One region of the Mesorhizobium sp. WSM4312 genome, then DNA from elsewhere that is predicted to be linked to it. Evidence: predicted binding sites of a transcription regulator. Region 1 holds the regulator's gene; each other region holds the start of a gene.
What was found. The regulator PhoB, encoded in region 1, activates phosphate uptake and scavenging genes when phosphate is short. The targets are predictions, from matches to a motif close to TGTCATNNANCTGTCAT.

Region 1 (7,077 bases):
AGCAGCACCATGCCCGACTGCAATGACTGCATCAGAAGCGCGCCCAGCATGGCGCCCATCACCGTGCCGGAGCCGCCGGCGAGCGAGGTGCCGCCGATGACGGCGGCGGCAATGACCAGAAGCTCGTCCAGCGTGCCCAGCGCATTGGTCGACGCGTTGAGCCGGGCCGACGAGATCGCCGCGCTGACCGCGGCCAGCACGCCCATGATCATGAACACCTTCATGGTCACCCAGCGGGTGTTGATGCCGGCAAGTTCGGCCGCCTCCGGATTGCCGCCAATGGCGAAAACATAACGGCCGAAACGCGTGCGCTTGGTGATGAAGGTCATGATGATGCCCACGGCCACCGCCATCAGCACCGGTATGGCAATGCCATGCGCGATGTACAGCCCGCCTTCGGGAACGGTAATGCCGTTCTGCTGGGCGTACTGGCGCACGATGCCGATCGGCCATGGATAGGAATTGGCGATCCAGACGGCGCCAAGGATAGCGGCGCAGGCAACCACGCCAAGCAAGGTCTCGGCCCAAACGGGGCGCAGCGGAAAGTGGAACCGCTTGCGCTGCGACCTGCCGTTGAGCAGCATGAAGGCGACCGCCACACAGGCGACGACACCGACGATCCAGCTGGCGGTGGCGCCGATCGAGCCGCGTGGTCCGCCGCCCATCAGCTGGAAGGTCGTGTCGAGCGGCGCGACCGTGCGCCCGCTGGTGATCAGCCATGCCATGCCGCGCCAGACCAGCAGGCCGCCCAGCGTCACGATGAAGGCCGGGACCTCCATATAGGCGATGATGAAGCCCTGGAACGCGCCGATCAGGAGACCAAGCGCCACGCCGGCCGCCAGCGCGATGATCCAGAGCCAGGGGTTTCCAAGCTGGAAACCGACGACGCGGATCAGGAATTCGGCCTGCGCCACGCCCATGATCATGCCGATCACGCCTTCGACGGATCCGACCGAGAGGTCGATGTTGCGCATGACGATAACCAGCACCATGCCTGTCGCCATGATCGCGACCGACGAGGTCTGCACCGACAGGTTCCACAGATTGCGCGGCGTCAGGAAAAGCCCGCCCGACAATATGTGGATGCCGACCCAGATGACCAGCAGCGCGCCGATCATGCCGAGCATGCGCGTATCGAGCTCGGTAGCCTTGAGGAACCGTCCGACGGCGCTGAGTTCGGATGCACGCGCCCTGTCCGCTGCCGTGCTGCCGACCGGTTGATTAGAGGTCGTGTCGGTCATGCTGTCCTCCCACCGGTTTACCGTCTGGCGCGGGTACCGAACATGGATGCTATTTGCTTTCCGCGGTCATTTGAAGCGGGAAGCCCCTTGAGAAACGCCGCGGCTTTTGGGCCGCGGCGTCGATATCGAACGGTATTGCGCCGTTTAGTTGCAGGCGGCGACGCTGCCGGCGGCAACGCCCGCGCAGACTTCGTCCTTCTTGATCCAGCCGGCATCGATGACGACGTTGAGATTGTCCTTGGTGATGGCGACCGGGGTCAGGAACAGCGACTTGACGGTGTTGCCGCCAGGCGTCGTGAAGTCCTTCACACCGGCGATATCGGTCATCTTCTTGCCGTCGGCCAGCTGCGAGGCGATCTCGGCGGCGTTCTTGCCGAGTTCGCGCGCGTCCTTCCACACCGACACGGTCTGGGTGCCGAGCGCGATACGGTTCAGCGCGGCATGGTCGCCGTCCTGCCCCGAGACCGGCACGGTGCCGGCAAGCCCCTGCGCCGTCAGCGCCGCGACGACGCCGCCGGCGGTGCCGTCATTGGCCGCGACGACCGCGTCGACCTTGTTGTCGTTGGCGGTCAGGAACTGCTCCATGTTCTTCTGGGCGTTGGCAGGCAGCCAGCCGTCGGTATAGGCCTCGCCGACATTCTTGATCTTGCCGCTGTCGATGGCGGCCTTGAGCACTTCCATCGAGCCTGCGAACAGGAAGTCGGCATTCGGATCGGCGCCCGACCCCTTGATGAAGACATAGTTGCCTTCCGGCTTGGCCTTGAACACCGCGCTGGCCTGCAAACGACCGACTTCCTTGTTGTCGAAGGTCAGGTAGAAGACGTCCTTGTTCTCGATCAGGCGGTCATAGCCGACGACCGGAATGCCTTCGTCCAGCGCCTTCTGCACGGCCGGGCCGATGGCCGAGGCATCCTGGGCCAGGATGATCAGCGAATTGGCGCCCTGCGAGATCAGGCTCTCGACATCGGTAAGCTGCTTGCCGGGATTGGACTGCGCGTCGGCGGAAATGTACTTGTCGCCGGCGGCCTCGATCGCCTTCTTCATGGCGGCCTCGTCGGTCTTCCAGCGCTCTTCCTGGAAGTTGGACCACGAAACGCCGATGACCTTGTCTTTCGCCTGCGCGACCGACGCAAGCGTCAGCGACATGGCGACACCCGCCAGGATGGCGGCCGTGAATCTCTTCATGATATTCCTCCCTGCGCCGCGTATGGCGCGACCAAACTGGCCCTAAGGCCGGCACAGAGGCCCTATTTTTTCGAGCCCCGAAAAAACACTGATCCAACACCGGAACGCTGTCAACAACGATTCTGATGGATTTTGATGTCCCTCTGAATTTTTTTCGAGCTTCGCAATAAATAAATGACAGCACCGGCCGCTTCTGCCAGTATTTGACCGTGTCGCCGGCAGCGTTCGAGGGAGGCCGGAAGAACCGCGGCGACCGGGAGGATGTGAAAAAACATGTCGGTCGGAATCCGCCACGACGATCTGCGCCGGCGCAACCGCGCGATGGTGATCGCGGCCGTGCGCCAGGCTGGCCGGCCCTCACGCACCGAGATCGCCGCGACCACCGGCCTCAGCCATTCGACCATATCGGCGATTTCCTCAGACCTGATCGGCGAAGGCATCCTGGCCGAGGGCAAGCCGAGCGAGGCCGGCGCGCTGAAACGCGGCAGGCCGCAGGTCGGCCTCGGCCTCACTCCGGAGGCCGCGGCTGTGATGACCGTGGTGCTGTCGCTGAATTTCCTGTCGGTCGCAGTCATCGACTATGCCGGCCAGGTGATATCGGAAGAACAGCGCCGGCTGGACACGCTGACCATGTCGCGCGAGGCGCTGATCGGCGAATGCGTGGCCATCGTAAGGCGGCGCCTCGAGGATCCCGACATTGACGTGCGCAGCGTCGCCCGCATCGCGCTGGCGATCCAGGGCATCACCGATACCGAGGCCCGGGCGATGCTGTGGTCGCCGATCACGCCGCAGACCGACATCGCCTTCGCCGACATACTCGAAGCCGAGTTCGGCATCCCCGCCACCATGGAAAACGACTGCAACATGATGGCGGTGGCGCTGCGCAGGCGCGACCCCGAGCGCTACCGCGACGACTTCATCGCCATCCTGCTTTCGCACGGCATCGGCATGGGGCTGGTGCTGAAGGGCGAGCTGTTCACCGGCACCCATTCCTCGGGCGGCGAGTTCGGCCACATGATCCATCGGCCCGGCGGCGCGCTCTGCCGCTGCGGGCGGCGCGGCTGTGTCGAGGCCTATGCAGGCAATTACGCCATCTGGCGCAATGCCAGGCAGCTCGGCGAGGACACCGAGCCGGTGGCCGATGTCAGCGACGCGCAGATGCGGGCGCTGGCCGCGACGGCACGGGAACGGGACGGACCCGAGCGCGAAGCCTATCGCAAGGCCGGCGAGGCGCTGGGTTACGGCCTCGGCAGCCTGTTCGCGCTGATCGATCCGGCGCCCGTTGCCATGGTCGGCGTCAGCGCCGCCGCCTTCGATCTCATCGAGCCGGCATTGCGCGAGGCGATCGCCCAGACCGCCGGTGGCCAGCACTCGGAATCGATCTCGTTCGACACCGAACCGAACGAACTGCCGCTGATTCGCGAAGGTTGCGCCATGCGCGCGCTGACCTTCGTCGACCAGGAGATTTTCGCGCCGGGCGTGCAGGCAAGAACGGGTGCCGGAAAGAACGTTGCCTGACGGTCAGGGCGAAACTCGATCATTCTGAACGACCGCGTTCGGCCCGTTGCGACATCAATTGGCAATGTGTCTGCCTGTATGATCTGCTGATGTCCCGTTCGTTGGTGATCAACTTCAACATAGATCAGGCCGAGTTTTACGGCCTCGTCCATCGTGTTCGCAACTTCGGCGAGGACGTCTACCGCTTCCTGCGAACCAACGGCTGGGGCGAAATTATTATCGGCGAGGTCGACGCGGCCACTACGCAGCTGATCATTCGAGACATCAAACATTCAAAGCTCCAGCGCGTTGCTGTATGGGTCGAAGAGGAGATGAGGCGGCAACATCTGTTGGGAGAAGTCGAAGTCCGCTGATCACCCTCTTCACGGCATTGGCGACGACCTGCTGATTGGAGTTTCGATCTTGGAGCCTCATCCCGATTTTATCGGGATGAGGCAAGCTCTAGTCTTCCCGGATCGCGTAGCCCGCCCCACGAATGGTACGGATGACATCCGGCATGCGACCATTGTTGACCGCCTTGCGCAGCCGGCCGACATGCACGTCCACGGTACGCTCGTCGATGTAGATCGTCTCGCCCCAGACATTGTCGAGCAGCTGGCTGCGCGAGAACACGCGGCCGGGATGGCGCATCATGAATTCGAGTAGGCGGAATTCGGTCGGCCCGAGCCGGATCTCGCTCTTCTTGCGGTAGACCCGGTGCGATTCACGGTCGAGCACGATATCGCCGACCTTGAGCACGCTGGACAGCACTTCCGGCTTGGCGCGGCGCAGCAGCGCCTTGATGCGGGCCATGAATTCCGGCGTCGAGAACGGCTTGACCAGATAGTCGTCGGCGCCGGTGGAAAGCCCGCGTACACGGTCGCTTTCCTCGCCCCGCGCGGTCAGCATGATGATCGGCAGCCGCTCGGTCTCTGGCCGCATTCGCAGTCGCCGGCAGAGCTCGATGCCGGATACCGCCGGCACCATCCAGTCGAGCACGAGCAGGTCGGGCACGTTCTCCTGCAGGCGGATTTCGGCTTCGTCGCCGCGTGTCACCACCTCGACCTGGTAACCCTCCGATTCCAGATTGTAGCGGAGGAGCACGCCGAGCGGCTCCTCATCCTCCACCACCATGATGCGTGGTGCGATCATCGATTGGGTACCCCTGCGCTCAGGCCGCCGGCGCCGACATCGCCGTCTCGTCCTGTTTTGGACGGTTGGCGGGCAGCTGCGTGCCGGTCAGGACATAGTACGCATTCTCGGCGATGTTGGTCACGTGGTCGCCGATGCGTTCGAGATTCTTGGCGCAGAACAACAGATGCGTGCAAGCCGTGATGTTGCGCGGATCTTCCATCATATAGGTCAGCAGTTCGCGGAAGACGGAGGTGTATTTGACGTCGATGCGCTCATCGTCGGCGCGCAGCTTCGCCAGTGCCGCGGCATCGCGCGCCGCATACTCCTCGATGACGCCCTGCACCTGGATCAGCACCAGCTGCGCCATGGCGTCGATGGAATGCGAGAGGTCGCGCGGCGTGGCGCTGAGGCCGACAGTGCCGACGCGCTTGGCGATGTTCTTGGCAAGGTCGCCAATGCGTTCGAGGTCGCCGGCCATGCGGATCGAGCCGACGACATGGCGCAGATCATCGGCCATCGGCTGGCGCTTGGCAATCAGCGTGATGGCGCGGTCGTCGAGTTCGCGCTGGCGCGCATCCATGATGGCGTCGTCGGAGACGACGCGCTGGGCGAGCGCATTGTCGGAGTTCAGCAGCGCCTTGGTGGCGCCGCCGACCATCGAGCCGGCGAGATCGCCCATGTCGCTGATCAGCCTGCTGATCTGTCCGAGATCCTCGTCGAAGGCTGCGACTGTGTGTTCGGCCATGATCCTGGTCCTCGTATGCGTGCGATCAGCCGAAGCGGCCGGTTATGTAGTCTTGCGTGCGCTTCTCGCGGGGCGACGTGAAGATCTTCTCGGTGCGGTCGAATTCGACCAGTTCGCCCAGATACATGAAGGCGGTCTGCTTCGAGACGCGCGCCGCCTGCTGCATGTTGTGGGTGACGATGACGATCGTGTAGTCGGCCTGCAGTTCGTCGATCAGCTCCTCGATCTTGGCGGTCGACAGCGGGTCGAGCGCCGAGGCAGGCTCGTCGAGCAGGATGACTTCTGGCTTCACCGCCACGGTGCGGGCGATGCACAGCCGCTGCTGCTGGCCGCCCGACAGGCTGAGGCCGCTGGCATTGAGCTTGTCCTTGACCTCGGTCCACAGTGCCGCGCGCTTGAGCGCCTGCTCGACGCGGCCGTCCATCTCGGCCTTGCTGATCTTCTCGTAGAGCCTGACGCCGAAAGCGATGTTCTCGTAGATCGACATCGGGAACGGCGTCGGCTTCTGGAACACCATGCCGATCTTGGTGCGCAGCAGGTTGAGGTCCTGCGAGCGGTCGAGAACGTTCTGGCCGTCGAGCAGCACCTGGCCCTCGGCGGTCTGCTTGGGGTAAAGCTCGTAGATGCGGTTGAAGACGCGCAGCAGCGTCGACTTTCCGCAACCCGACGGGCCGATGAAGGCGGTGACGCTGCGCTCGGGCAGCGACAGCGTGATGTCCTTCAGCGCCTTCGACTGGCCGTAGTAGAAATTGAGGTTCTTGACCTCGATCTTGGCCTTGGTCACCGCCTCGGCGGCGACCGTCATGTCTGGAGACAACATCTGGCTCATTTGTCCTCTCTGCGTCCGGTCAGGCTGCGCGCAAAGATGCTGAGCGCGAGAACCGTCAATGTGATTATGAGTGCACCGGTCCAGGCCAGCTGCTGCCATTCCTCATAGGGGCTGAGAGCGAACTGGAAGATGGTGACAGGCAGGCTGGCCATCGGCGCGTTGAGATTGCTCGACCAGAACTGGTTGTTCAGCGCCGTGAAAAGAAGCGGTGCGGTTTCGCCGGAGATGCGGGCGATGGCCAGCAATATGCCGGTGACGATGCCCGAAAGCGCGGCACGATAGGCAACCGAGCGGATGACCACCCAGCGCGGCGCGCCGATCGCGGTGCCGGCTTCGCGCAAGGCGTTGGGCACCAGGTTGAGCATGTCCTCGGTGGTGCGCACGACGACGGGGATGACCAGGATGGCGAGTGCCACGGCACCGGCGATCGCCGAGAAATGCCCCAT
Region 2 (7,077 bases), on a different contig from region 1:
GCGAACTGCGACTCATGGGCGGCCTGCGCATCGGAAATGTTGGCGGCACTGCCGGCGCCCGAACGCCAGGGAAGGCCGATGAAGCGTGCCAATTGGCCGGCCCCCAGTGTCGCCTTGACGTGCTCGGGCGTGCCGAACGCCGGAGCGCCCGACTTCATGTCGACATTGGAGGAGAAGGAACCGTAGAGCACGGGTGCGCCCGGACGCACGATCTGCGCCAGTGCCAGACCGGCCAGCGCCTCGGCATGCTGCAGCGTCAGCGCGCCGGCGACCGTGATCGGCGCCATCGCGCCTGCCAGGCAGAACGGCGTGATGACCAGGACCTGCCCGGCGCGGGCGAAGTCGATGATGCCTTGCGCCATCGGAATGTCGAGCTGGCGCGGTGAATTGGTGTTGATGATGGTGTAGCAATGGGCGCCAGCGCGGAATTCATCCTCCGACAGCCCGCGCGTCAGCCGGATCATCTCGAAGCCATCCTCGACCTGCGGCGTGCCGCGCGCGAAGACAAAGGGGAACTTGTCGGACAGCGTCAACTGCGCGCGGTTGACGGCATAGTGGCGAAAACGGTTGTCGACATCCTGCGGCTCGATGCAGGGGCAAAGCATGTGCAGTACGTCGAAATGCTGGATGAGCTTGGTCAATTCCTCGAAGGCGCCGAGCGTTCCCGGCCGGCGGCCGCGTTCGAGATCGGTGACGTTCGGCGCGCCAGCGCCGGCGAGGAACGTCATCGAGCCGAGTTCGAGCAAAAGATCGCGGCTGCGGTCGCCCGCCAGCGCTGGAATTGATTTTGGCGCCGAGGCCAATGCCGCGGCCACGATGTCGCGGCCGATGCGCACCATGTCGGTGTCCGGCTCCACAAGCGCACCGGCGCGGGCGAAAATCTCCCGCGCCTGTGGCAAGAGCACCTTGATGCCGAGTTCCTCCAGCACACGCAGCGCCGTGTCGTGGATGGAAGCCACCTGGTCATCCGAAAAGATCGGCTGCGGCAAGAACGGGTTCTTCAGAGACCGGTAGTTGGGCCGGCGGCTGCTTTCGCTGCCGGCTTCGCCCGTGCGTCCACGCCGGCGCTCGCGCCTGCTGTCTCGTGCCTCGATCATCGAAATCCTCCTCATTGCCGCATCGCCTTGCCCGAGGGATCGTAGGGCGCCGGCGCGACGACGCGAGCCGGCCGTTCGACGCCGACAATGTGCACCGAAAGCGCCGTCCCCTCCTCGGTAAAATCGGCGTCGACCAACGCCAGCGCGACGCTCCTGCCGATCGTGTAGCCAAAGCCGCCCGACGTGACGAAGCCGACGCGCCGGCCATCGCGCCAGACCGGCTCGAAGCCGCCGGCGTCGGCCCGATGACGACTGCGCGGTTGTGCGACTTGAAGGCCTCCCTCCCGGTCTGTCAGAAGCACACCATATGCACACTAGACATAAGTGTCCAGTATTGCGCTTGCGCACCCGAACGATGCGTGGGATCATCCATTCTTCCGCCAGAGCGCGTGTTTTTCTCGGCCTGTGAACACGCCGGCGTTCAGGCATGCCGCACTGTCACGCAAGCATCATGTTCGCGCCGTAGACCGCTTTTCGGGGGCGGCGCGCGGCAGCATCGATGTACCGCCTCTTTCAGCTTTTTCGCTCTTCGGCCGCTCCGGCGCATCTGTCACAAAGAGGATCATCCATGAAACATCTCCACCGAACCGCCTGGATCGGCGTCGCGCTGGCCTTGTTCACCGCGCTCACGCCGGCGCTTGCCGACGGCACCGCGACCGTCGGCGGCCTCGTCAACAAGGGCCTGGTCGGCGTCGGCCGCATCCCGGCCGCACAGCGCGACAAATTCGGCGAGACGTTCGGCTCGGGTTCCGGCATGGCGATCGACACATCGAGCTGGACGCGTGATGCGGGCACCTACAAGGGTTCGCTCTGGCTGCTGCCGGATCGCGGCTACAATGTCGCCGGCACCACCGACTACCGACCGCGCCTCAACACGATCGGCATCGAGTTCACGCCGGCAGCAGCAGGCGCCGCTGGCCAGCAACAGACCGAAGTCAAGGCGACGCTCACCGACACCATGCTTCTCACCGACGACAAGGGCGCCGATGCCACCGGGCTCGATCCGCTGTCGGATGTGCGTGCCGCCGCAGGCGACATGCCGATGCTGCCCGCCGCCACCAATGGCAAGCTCGCCCTCGACAACGAAGCGATCGTGCGCCTGCCGGACGGCTCGATGTTCATCTCCGACGAATATGGCCCCAACATCTACCGCTTCTCGGCGCAGGGCCGCCTGCTGTCGGCGACCCAGCCGCCGGCGGCCCTGGTGCCGATGCGCAAGGGCGCGCCCAACTTCTCCTCGGACAATCCGGGTCCAGGTGCCGCCGAGCCCGATCCGAAGGATCCCGAGACCGGCCGCCAGAACAACCAGGGCCTCGAAGGCATGGCAATGACGCCGGACGGCAAGTTCCTGATCGCGGTGCTGCAGTCGGCGACCCGGCAGGATGGCGGCGATTCAGGTTCGACCCGGCAAAACACCAGGGCGCTGGTCTATGACGCTTCCGACCTCGCCCATCTCAAGCTGGCGCATGAATATGTCGTGCCGCTGCCGGTGTTCAAGGACGCCAAGGGCAAGACCAAGGTCGCCGCGCAAAGCGAGATCGTGGCGCTGTCGGACACGTCCTTCCTGATGCTGACGCGCGACAGCGGCAACGGCCAGGGCGTCAAGAGCGACAGCTCGCTTCTGCGCCAGATCTTTGTCGTCGACGTTTCGGCCGCAACCGACATCGCGGGCAGCCCTTTCGACGCCGCCGACAAGCCGGTCGCGCCCAAGGGCGTGCTCGATCCGTCGGTGACGCCGGCCAGGCTGACGCCGTTCATCGACATCAACGACAATGCGCAGCTCAACCGCTTCGGCCTGCACAATGGCGCGCCGAACGACCACAACAACCTGTCCGAGAAGTGGGAAGCAATGTCGCTGGCCAGCGTGCTCGATCCACAGCTGCCCGACGACTATTTCCTGTTCGTCGCCAATGACAACGACTTCCTCGCCCAGGACGGTTTCCAGGTCGGCGCCCCCTACAAGGCCGATGACGGCGCCAATGTCGACACCATGTTCCTGGTCTATCAGGTCACGCTTCCCGGCCTCGCCAGGAAATAATCAGTACGATCCAGGCGGACGCGCATGGCGCGTCCGCCTGAGTATTCCGGTCGAACCGTCGATCGTGAAGGTACTTACTTCAAGAACTCCGCGTCCTTCGGCACGCCGGCATCGATCGGCTCAGCCGTCCTGCTCGACACCGCCATGATCTTGCCGGCGGCCGACAGGTTGGGCCGCACGAAGACCTGCGCGGGACCGTTGACGCGGCTGTAGAGGTCGATGATGTCCTGGTTCATGAAGCGCACACAGCCCGACGAGGCATTCTTGCCGATGGAATCCCATTCTGGCGTGCCATGCAGCCGGTACATCGTGTCCTTGCCGTCGCGGAACAGATAGAGCGCGCGGGCGCCGAGCGGGCTCTGCGGGCCTGGCGGCATGCCGTCCTTGAATTTCGCCAGTTCCGGCCGGCGCTGGATCATTTCCGGCGGCGGCGTCCACACCGGCCACTTCTTCCGCGCCTGGACCACGGCGCTGCCGGTCCAGCCGAAGCCGGCCTTGCCAAGGCTGACGCCATAGCGGATGGCCTTGCCGCCGTCGCGCACCAGATAGAGGAAGTGCTCCGCGACATCGACGACGATGGTGCCGGGCTTTTCTCCGGTCGGGTCGGCCACGATCTGGCGGACGAACTTCGGATCGAGCTTGGCCACCGGGATCGCCGGCAGTTGATAGCCCTCGTCGGTGCGCGCCGCGTACATGGTTGCGGCGTCGCCGAGTGCCGGCTCGCTTGGCGCCGGCGCCACTGGCGGCGGCGGCGCCATATCAGTTGTGGTGCACGCCGAAACAACCACCGAGGCCGCGCTCAAAGCGGATGCCCCGAGAAAAGAGCGCCGGTTCAGGCGCTCGGAAAAAAGCGGAATATCGGACATGATCCCCCCGGCTTATCCATAAGATCTAGTAAGGAATGCGGGCCCCACGCCCCCGGGATCAATATCCCATTCCGTGAGCTTTGAGAACATGATTGGATCAAGGTCCATCACAATCCTGGCGGGCACGTTCCGCGCCCGTCCGCGATAGCCGCCCCGTGGACTACTGCTCCACGGCGCAGGGTGCATCTCGATCGGGCCTCCGATATCGTCGCGGGCCAGATTCACATTTGTCGAGTCGCCAGTCATGGACGAAAAAATGCCCGCGCGCCGGCGCACCGGCGACCTGACCAGCGGCCCGATCCCGCGCACGCTGCTGCTGTTTGCCCTGCCGGTGCTGGGTTCCAACGTGCTGCAGTCGCTCAACGGGTCGATCAATGCCGTCTGGGTCGGCCGTTTTCTCGGTGAATCGGCGCTGACCGCCACCTCCAACGCCAACCTCGTCCTGTTCCTGATCCTGGGCACCGTGTTCGGCATCGGCATGGCGGCGACCATCCTGGTGGCGCAGTCGGTCGGCGCCCGCGACCTGCCCGAGGCGCGCCGGATCGTCGGCACCAGCGCCACCTTCTTCTTCTTCGTTTCGGTGGTCTTCGCCGTCTGCGGCTGGATCTGGGTCGACGCCGTCCTGGGCACGCTTGGCACGCCGGCCGACGCCTTGCCGCTGGCGCGTTCCTATCTGCGCATCATCTTCGTCGCCGTGCCGATGATGAACCTCCTGTCCTTCGTCATGACGGTACTGCGCGGTGCGGGCGATTCACGCACGCCCTTCATCTTCATGGCGCTGGCGGTCGTCCTCGACATCGTGCTCAACCCGCTGCTGATCCGCGGCATCGGCCCCTTCCCCGAGCTTGGCATCGCCGGCTCCGCCACCGCGACGCTGATCGGCCAGACGGTGAGCGTCATCGCCATCCTCGTCGTGCTCTACGCGCGCAAGCACCCGCTGCGGCTGGCCGGCGCCAATCTCACCCTGCTGCGGCCCGACCCCGCCTTGCTGCGCATCGTCGTCTTCAAGGGCGTGCCGATGGGCCTGCAGATGATCGTCATTTCGGCGGCGGCCCTGACGGTGATGGGCATCGTCAATTCCTACGGTTCGCAGGTCGCCGCCGCCTATGGCATCGCCGCGCAGCTGTGGACCTACATCCAGATGCCGGCGCTGGCCATCGGTGCCGCGGTCTCCTCGATGGCTGCACAGAATGTCGGCGCCGGCCGTTGGGACCGGATCGGCCGCGTCGCCGCCTCCGGCGTCGGCTTCAACCTCGTCCTGACCGGCGCCCTGGTCGCGATGCTGTGGCTCTTCGACCGCCCGATCCTCGGCCTGTTCCTGAGCAGCGACAGCGCGGCGATCGACATCGCCGCCCACATCAACACGGCCGCGTCCTGGTCGTTCATCCTGTTCGGCATCACCATCGTGCTGTTCGCCACCGTGCGCGCCACCGGCGCGGTGATGCCGCCGCTGATCATCCTGGTGATTTCGGTGCTCATCGTGCGCACCGGCTTCGCCTATTTCATGCGCGGCGTGATCGGCGAGGAAGCGTTGTGGTGGAGTTTCCCGGCCGGCTCGATCACCTCGCTTGTGCTGGCCGCGGCCTACTACCGCTTCGGCGGCTGGCGCACATTGCACATGATCGAGAACAGGCCGGCGGCCGGCGAGCCGCCGGACACCGGGCTCGGCGTACCGCGCGGCCGCGCCAACATGGCGCCCGAGACGCCGAATGGTTGAAGCTCAGCGGGTGAATTTCGCGCCGAACCCCACCGCCACCAGCGAGAAGACGGTGATCATGCCGGCGAAAGCCAGGCTCGCCACCGTGGCGCTCGCCCAGCTCGACAGGATGCCGATGCCGATGACCGGCAGTGCATTGCCGCAGAAGCAGCAGATGAAGAAGGCCGACGCCACCTCGGCCCGGCGATCCGCCGGCGCAATCTGGTTCACTGCCTGCAGGCCGCCGCGATAGCCGAGCGCCGCCGCCACCCCGCAGAAGGCGGTGGCGACAATCATGGTGGCCATGGACGCGAAGAATTGCGCGGCCACGATCAGCGCTGCCGTCGGGATCATCAGCACCAGGGCCGCCAGCATGGTGAAACGGCTGGACAGGCTCGCCGTCACCACGATGGTCGCGGCAGCCACCAGCGACAATTCGAAAAACAGCGCGCCGGCTCCGGCATGGTTGGTCGCGTGCAGCTGCTGCGCCAGGATGCTTGGCGCCAGCGCAGCGTAGAAGCCGACCAGCGCCATGGCGCCGAAGCCCGTCACCGCGGGTGCAACGAAGCGCGTTCGGATGCTGACGGGAACCGAGAGGCGTGGCCGCATCGAGACATCGGTCAGCCGCCCCGGCCGCGACACGGTTTCCCGCGTGCGCCAAATCAGCAGCGTGACGAGGGCAAGCAAAGCCAGATAGACAGCGAATGTCAGCCGAAGTGGCCAGGGCGCGTATTGCGCCAGCAGTCCCGCCACAAGCGCGCCAAGCCCGAGCCCGACGAAATTGATGCTGGTGGCGATGATGGCCGCGCGCGATTTGTCCTCGCCTTCGATCAGCTCGGCCAGCCAGGCGGTTCCGGTTCCCGCGCCCACTCCGATCCCAAGACCGCTGAGTATCCGCGCAAGGTCGAGCCAAGCCACGTTTTCCGCAAACAGGAAAATCATCGCACTGACCACGGCAATGGCCATCGCCGCCAGCGCGGCTGGACGGCGGCCGACGACATCAGAGAGACGTCCGAAGAGGATAAGCGCGCCCAGATTGCCGATGACGTAGACGGCGTAGACCAGTGTCAGCGTGATCTGCGAGAAACCGAAGGCCTGCTTGTAGATGACATAGAGTGGCGTCAACGCCGTGCTGCCGGCGAAAAGGGCTGCAATCATGGCGGCGACGGCGGCCGTCGCCGCACGGCCACCGAGTTCGTTGTCGCGAGTCATGGTCTGAGCGTTGATGGTCATGCCGGCATCTTCTTTTGGGAAACTCCTGCCCAACGTCTACCTGGCGACGGCGGTTCCCGTTTCCGTCCAAAGCTCCTGACAAGATTGTCAGTATGGCGCGGCACCACATCCTCTCGTAACGTTCGCCTGTTCGAGAGGGAGAATCAT
Region 3 (7,077 bases), on a different contig from region 1:
AGATTTAAAATGGTGCGAAGCGGTTTTGGCTCGTTGGGCCGCTTTCGACAGATTTCCGGAATTGCCGGCTCGGCAGGGGCGGGGCTCTCACCAGGCTCTGTCGCACCGCCGCCGGCCCGTTTGCCGCCAAGCGGCAATCCATGGGTGCTGCCGTCGCTGTCGCCGCCGAGCAACTGTCAGAAAAATACTGGAGATCAGACATACCAAAACGGCTTGCAAGCGTAAGCTAAAGCTCGCAGAAGTTGTGGAAAAGCATGCCGTTTGAGAAGGCTTTTACCGTCATCCAGCATGAAAGGGGGGAATCATGCCTGACCACAATGCCATGATCCGCACGGCCATCGGACGGCTGCTTTCCGAGAAGACCGGAGTCGCGGTCATTTCCATGAGAGAGAGTATCACCGAGTTGCTGGCATTGACCGGCGCGGCGCACACCATCGAAACCTTGCAGGACATGCTGCTGGAAATGGCCGAGGTGCGCGGCATGACGGTCGTGCTCGACGTTTAGAGCAGTTCACCGTTTCCCGGAAACGGCGAACTGCTCCAACCTTGTTTTGATGCAATTCCCCGGGAAAGCGCTACGCGCTTTCCCGGGCGGCAGCAGGTAGCCGTTCAGCCGCGACCGGGCCAACGCGTTCTGCCTTGCCCGCTGGTGCAAGCGTGCCATCACCGTAAATCATGCGGCCGGCGCGGAAGGTGGCGCGGACGCGTGGCACGGGATGGCGGTCGGCCACCACCAAATCGGCCAGAAGGCCGGGCTCGATGGCGCCGCGATCGGTGAGCCCCAGGGCGTTGGCCGGGTTGGCGCTTGTCAGCGCCGCCGCCGCCGCGAGGCCATTGCCTCGCAGCTCCGCCAGGCCGAGCACGGCCGGCAGGATGGACGCCGGATGGTAGTCGCTGGCCAGCATGTCGAGCAACCCGGCTTCATAGGCCTGCCGGGCGGAAAGATTGCCGGAATAGGACTCGCCGCGCAGCGCGTTGGGCGCCCCCATGGCAGTATGCATGCCGAGCCTGCGGGCCTCCTGCGCCGCTTCCAGGGTCACCGGGAATTCGCTGAGCGCGGCGCCCAGGCCATGCACCAGTTCGACCTTTTCCAGCGTGTCGTCGTCATGCGAGGCGAGCACGATGCCGGCGGCTTGGGCTCGCGCCGACAGGTCCTGCAGGGCGTTCAGCACATCGCCTTGCCCTTCGCGGCCCGCCATGCGCTTGCCGACGACCTCCGAGGCCGCGGCAACGGACATGCCGCGCTCCTTGGCGATGCGGGCAATGTAGAGCTCGACGTCGCGGTATTGACCCTGTCCGGGCGTGTGGTCCATCAGCGAGATCAGGTGCAGCCTGCCGGCGTCCATCAGCTTCCGCAGCGTGGGAAGCGCCGGGGTGAAGGTCACTTCGAAGCGGGCATGGATGCGGTGGTCGACCAACAGGTGGTCCTTCAACCCGGCAATGGTGCCGATGATTTCTGTCGTATGGTCTTCCGAGCGCAGCACGCCGCTGGTGACGCTGGCGCCGATGAAGGAGAGCGCGGCATAGGCGGTGGTGATGCCGCAGGAGGCGAGCTTCTTGTCGAGCTCGGCAATGCCGATCCGCATCGGCACATGCACGCCGATGCGCGGCTCGACTTCCCTCTCCACCATGTCGCCATGCATGTCGATGAAGCCGGGCAGCAGCAGGCGGCCGCCGCCCTCGATGTCGGCGTGCCCGACAGGCTTCTCGCGGATCTCGGCGATCCGGCCGTTCTCGATCCTGACGGCGCCGTTCGGGATGACGCGGTCGCGCAGGACAATTTCGAATTCACTCAGCCACATGTCATGTCTCTTGCAAGGCAGCGATTTCAAGGTGGATTGCGCGGGCGACAAGGTCGGCGACATCGTTGGGATGATGAAGACGCCGATCATGGCGACGATGCGCCGGCTTGCCGACGCCTCGATCACGATCTCTCCAGGACATGTTTTCTAGTTCACTCGAATGCTGGTTTCCATTTGATTTTTATGACATTTTCATGAAAGCCGGCCTTGCCGGAGCCACTAATTCAGCCGGTACGTGATCGTTCCGACAGCCATTCGGCGGTTTGCCGGCTGGCCTGTTCGGCGGAAAGCTCAAGGGTCAGCCCTTGCAGCAGGCCGTGCAGGAAGATCCCCGCAAAGCAGTCGCCGGCGCCGATCGTGTCGGGCACGGAGACCTGCTTCAGCGGCGTGACGTGATTGAGCGCCTCGCCGTCATAGAGCGAGATCGGCAGCATTCCATCGGTCAGCACCAGCGTCCTCAGGCGAGGCCCGGCAATCCTTGATGCCCGCTCCCAGATCGCGTGCGTGTTCTCGCCGGGAAAGTCGGCGCGCGATCCGATGACGATGTCGGCCGGGCGGTGCGAGGTGCTGCGCAGCGGAAACTGCGAGACCACCAGCGGGATCGTCCGCAGCGAGGCAACAAGACCGTCGTCGAGCACCAGGGCGTTGAGATAGGCGGCGTCGCCACTGACAGGCTCCGGTGCGGCGAAGAGAGGGCGCAGCTGGCCGCTGGTGTTCAAAATGGTGCGCTCGCCGTTCGGCTCGAGCAGGATTTCGGTGAACCGGGTTTCGCCGGCCCACATGGTGACGTAGCCGGTGTCGATGCCGCTCGCCCGCAATTCGGCGAGTGCTGCCCGGCCATGGCCGTCGTCCATCAGATTGCTGATCAGCCGGACATCATTGCCGAGCTTCGCCAGCCGGGTGCCGGTGTGGAAGCCGCCGCCGCCAAGCCTGACAACACGATCGGAATAGGTGAGGCGCGCGCCCGAGGCGAGGGGCCCCGACAGCGACCAGACCTGGTCGTGATTGACGTGGCCGACAACGATGACTCTGCCCATGATCCCCTGCGTTCGGTCTTCGGTCGCCAGGCCTGGCGCCAGTGCATCGGCGATGAGGCCGCACGGGCATGCTCTTGGCGCACTATGACCGGGGTCGGCGTCACCGTCGACAAGCGCGTCTTCGTCAAGCGTTCCGGCGTCGGCACGGACGGAGACACCGTCCACGCCATGGCCTTGCGCCTGCCCGACGAACCGCTCAGGGCTTCCCAGAACCGCGATGAGGCGGAAAGCGGCCAGGAGGCGAAGGTCGCCTCTCAGCCAAACACAGCCAACAATTCACGCAGGCATTCCCGGATGCCCGCGCCGCCTGCTTACCCGCGCTTCTCAATCACGGCGTAAAGCACGTTGCGGTTCTCGCCGAAGAACACCTTGGCCTCTACCGCGTTGCGGTCGACGCTGGCGTTGACGATGTTCCACATGTCGACCTCCGAGCGCAGCAGCAGCACCCAGTCCATGAAGGTTTCGCGGTAGCCGGCGTCAGGGGTGCCCTCGGCGTAGTTGGCGAACAGGAATGTGCCGTTCGGCTTCAGCATCTGCAGGCAGGTCTTGGTGAGTTTCACGGCGACATTGTGCTGGAGGTAATCGTAGAGGCCCGAGGCGTAGATGAGATCGAACTTGCCGAGCTTGTGGCCCCGCGTCAGCACGGTCCGCACCGAGCCGTCGACGGCCTCGACCGCGGTGCCCTGGAAGTCGCGTGCGATCAGCCCGACGCTCTGCGGATCCTGGTCGAGCGCGACCCAGCGCTTGAGACGGCCCTCGGCCAGAGCGACGGAGCGATTGGCCTCGCGCAGATGGCCGGCGGCGATGGCCAGAACCTCGGTTTCGGGTCCGTTCTTGGCCGCCGCCTCGTCGACATAGCGGGTCAGGAGATCGCGCCGTTCGCGTGCTGCCACGCATGACGGAACGTTCTGGGTATGGCTGTAGAGCGCCTTGCCGATCTCCGAGGCGTTGGCCACACTCTCGGCAACGTGCGGGTCACAATAGATGTAGTCGAGCAGCTGCGCGTCGCCGGAATAGCCCCTCGGCTTGGTGAAGGACCAGTTCGTCAGCGGATCCTCCAGAAAATACTTCAGGATCGGATGGTTCTGCGCCACCGGTATCAAGGCCAGCCAGACGTCGGGATGCACCTTGGCCCGCAGCGCGCTGAGCAGCGACAGAAGCCGGCGTACGATCTCGGCGGGATATTTCTGCTGCTCGATCTGCTGCTGTGTGGCGTGGAGGATGAGCGCCAGTTCCGCACGTGCGGTTTCGAACTCTTCACCGTGATGCTCGAGCTTACCCCGGGGCAGGCTGCCGGCGATAATCTCTGCGGTAATCAGGCTTTGCCCATCGAACACGGTTTGCACACCAGGACTCCTTGGTTAACAGTCAGTTAACTTATTGCGTAGAATGCTCCATTTGCCAACGGCGCTTCGGGCGCATTTTATTGTTATGATTAATTTCCCGCTAACCATCTCAGTTTATTAGCGATATTGCGGATAAGATTCTGGGTCCGAGTTAACGCAAACTTGTCTGGCGCCATCGCATTTTACCGCGTGGCGATCGTGTCGCGTCCCAAGGAGTCGTCCTGCGTGGGGGCAGAAGCTGGAAGAGAGTTCGGAGCGCAAAATCCCCCAACCCGGGGATTTGTGAGCGAACGCGCGTCGTCCAGATCGGCCGATACGGTGGATGTGGAACCGTATGATCCGCGCCAGGAACTGGGGGTGGCGGAACTGCGCATCCTCTACCGCGCCGAAGCCCTGGCGAAGCGAAGGAAAGACGCCAGGCCTGGGCTCTGGATCGCCGTCGTCATCTATGTGCTGTTTTCGGTGTCGGACCTGCTGCTGATACCCGACGTGGCGGCCTACACGATCACGGCGCGCTTCGCGGTCGGATTGACCGCTCTGCTGACCCTGGAAACACAGCTTCGCCGGGGCGTGGCGACGGAGTGGCTCGACGTGACCTGCGCCGCGGCGATCATCTTCGGCTATGTCGGCTGGTTGTTCCCGGCATCCCTGGGCGCCAACAAGGAAACCGTCGCCTACTACATGGTGTTCGGCACCATTTTCATGATGAGTGCCAATCTATTTTTCACGTTCAGCTTCAAGGTGTCGATCATAACGTCGACGATCATATTGTGCATCCTGTACGTGGTGAACTATTTCCTGCCCGCCTCGCTGACATACAAGATGGTGTTCGGGACGTTCTATGTTTCGTGCTTCACCTTCACCTCCTATGTGAACTGGAAGCTGAATGAGGAGCGCTACAACGTCTTCCTGAACGCGCTGGAAGCCAAGATCCAGCACAAGGAGGCCACCGAACGCGGCAAGGCCCTGCTCAGACTGTCGCGGACGGATCCGCTCACCGGCCTGGAAAACCGGCGCGCGATCGACGAGAAGCTGCGCGATTACTGGAGCGACTGGCAAAAGCTTGGCAACGGCTTCGCGGCCATCCTCATCGATGTCGACTTCTTCAAGAAGTTCAATGACTGCTACGGCCACCAGGAAGGCGACCGCTGCCTGATCCATGTGGCCAACGCGCTGAGCGACCTGATCAAGAACTACAATGGCTCGATCGGGCGTTATGGCGGCGAGGAATTCATCGTGCTCGCCCGCATGGACAAGAAGGACCAGGTCGCGGAACTGGCGGAAGCCATTTGCCGCACGGTGGAGACCCTGGCGATCACCCATGAGCTCAGGCGCGACGGCATTTCGATCGTGACGGCGAGCGTGGGCGCTGCCTTCACCAGGGTGCAGGCCGGCGCCAAGCTGGAGAAGATCATCCACGAGGCGGACCGCGCGCTCTATCTGGCAAAGGCCAGCGGCCGCAATTGCGCCAGGCTGTTCGACCCGACCGATCCGCAGAGCAGCGACGAGAGCGAGAACCTCGCGGCGTTGCTGAAGATCGCGATCGGCCAGGGCCTCGTTTCACTCGTCTACCAGCCCATCCAGGATGTCGTGTCGGGCCGCGTCGAAGCGGTGGAGGCGCTGATGCGTCTCAAGATGCTGGACGGAACCCTGGTTCCGCCGAGCCTGTTCATTCCCGTGGCGGAACGCACCGGCGCGATCCTGGAACTCGGCCGCTGGGCCATACGGACGGTGTGCGCCGAGCTGCTGGCGGACGATCACGTCCCTCTCGTCAGTGTCAACGTCTCGCCGATCCAGCTCAAGACGCCTGGCTTCGCCGCGTCCGTCGCGACCATTCTGGGCGAGACGGGCGTGACCGGCAACAGGCTGGCCTTCGAGATCACCGAAGGGCTCGAGATGGAGATGCATTCGGACATCCTGCGCTGCATCAGCGACCTGAAGCTGCTCGGCATCAAGATCTGGCTCGACGATTTCGGCACCGGCTTCGCCGGTCTTTCGTGGCTGCGTCTGATCGATTTCGATACGGTGAAGATAGACCGCTCGTTCCTGCACGACTGCGGCACCCCGAAGGGCATGGCCATGCTGCAGGACATCATCGCGCTGGTGCGCAATCGCGGCCACCAGATCCTGGTCGAAGGCGTGGAAACCGACGAGCAGATCGCGCTGATGCGCGAGTTCGGGATCGACAAGATCCAGGGCTTCCGCGTCGGCCGTCCGGTTCCCGCCGCGAGTTTCCAGGCAAAGCGGGGCGTCCAGAAGCGCCCGTTCCTCAGGTCCGCCTAACCGGCGCGCGCGCTCACCCCAGCAGATTGCGCGCCGTGCGCATGAAGATCCTCGAGCCGATCGGGATCAGGTCGTCGGGAAAATCATAATCCGGATTGTGCAGGGAAGGGTGCCGTTCGCCGGCGCCGAGGAAGAACATCGCCGATCTGGCACTGCGGCCGAACAGGCCGAAATCCTCCGAGGCGCGCATCGGCAGGGCCTCTTGCCCGTGCGCGACGCCTTCTTCGTCGAGCGCGCGTTGCAGGTGCTCCACCGCGTCCGGGGCGTTGACGCTGGCGACGAAGATCTCGTGGTAATCCCAGCGCGCGGAGAGGCGATGGCGGGCCGCGATCTCGGTCACCAGGGCTTGCGCTCCGGCGCACAGGTCCGCCATGCGCTCGTCGCGGCGGGTGCGCAGCGTCGCCCACACCTCGGCATGGGCGGGCGCGATGCCGAACACGGCTTCGCCCATCGCGGCATGGGTGACGGTGACCATGGAGAAATCGTCGTCGGCGAAGGTGGCGCGGCCGAGCGCGGGCAGCGCCGGCATCAGCTCCGAGATCGCCGGCATCGGTGAAATGCCTGTCTCGGGCATGGAGGAATGCGCGGTCTTGCCCTCGAGCACGATGC

Region 2: CK228_RS10265 (esterase-like activity of phytase family protein) is a predicted target of PhoB. The motif match lies at 1,534-1,550, and genes of this name have one in related genera.
Region 3: CK228_RS27750 (alpha-D-ribose 1-methylphosphonate 5-triphosphate diphosphatase) is a predicted target of PhoB. The motif match lies at 1,986-2,002, and genes of this name have one in related genera.

What each region holds. Positions count from the first base shown of each region.
Region 1 covers NZ_NSFU01000006.1:239,577-246,653, forward strand. The annotation lists gene CK228_RS11870 (sugar ABC transporter permease) at 1-1,241, opposite strand, end outside; gene xylF (D-xylose ABC transporter substrate-binding protein) at 1,386-2,426, opposite strand; gene CK228_RS11880 (ROK family protein) at 2,700-3,944, shown strand; gene CK228_RS11885 (hypothetical protein) at 4,034-4,297, shown strand; gene phoB (phosphate regulon transcriptional regulator PhoB) at 4,386-5,075, opposite strand; gene phoU (phosphate signaling complex protein PhoU) at 5,095-5,802, opposite strand; gene pstB (phosphate ABC transporter ATP-binding protein PstB) at 5,828-6,631, opposite strand; gene pstA (phosphate ABC transporter permease PstA) at 6,628-7,077, opposite strand, start outside.
Region 2 covers NZ_NSFU01000005.1:288,034-295,110, reverse strand. The annotation lists gene CK228_RS10275 (trimethylamine methyltransferase family protein) at 1-1,097, opposite strand, end outside; partial or broken gene CK228_RS10270 (glycine cleavage T C-terminal barrel domain-containing protein) at 1,109-1,339, opposite strand; gene CK228_RS10265 (esterase-like activity of phytase family protein) at 1,666-3,135, shown strand; gene CK228_RS10260 (L,D-transpeptidase) at 3,210-4,001, opposite strand; gene CK228_RS10255 (MATE family efflux transporter) at 4,246-5,718, shown strand; gene CK228_RS10250 (MFS transporter) at 5,722-6,930, opposite strand; gene CK228_RS10245 (TMEM175 family protein) at 7,076-7,077, shown strand, end outside.
Region 3 covers NZ_NSFU01000019.1:105,784-112,860, forward strand. The annotation lists gene CK228_RS27745 (hypothetical protein) at 305-505, shown strand; gene CK228_RS27750 (alpha-D-ribose 1-methylphosphonate 5-triphosphate diphosphatase) at 576-1,802, opposite strand; gene CK228_RS27755 (PfkB family carbohydrate kinase) at 2,027-2,839, opposite strand; gene CK228_RS27760 (hypothetical protein) at 2,813-3,178, shown strand; gene CK228_RS27765 (class I SAM-dependent methyltransferase) at 3,151-4,185, opposite strand; gene CK228_RS27770 (EAL domain-containing protein) at 4,504-6,468, shown strand; gene CK228_RS27775 (amidohydrolase) at 6,482-7,077, opposite strand, start outside.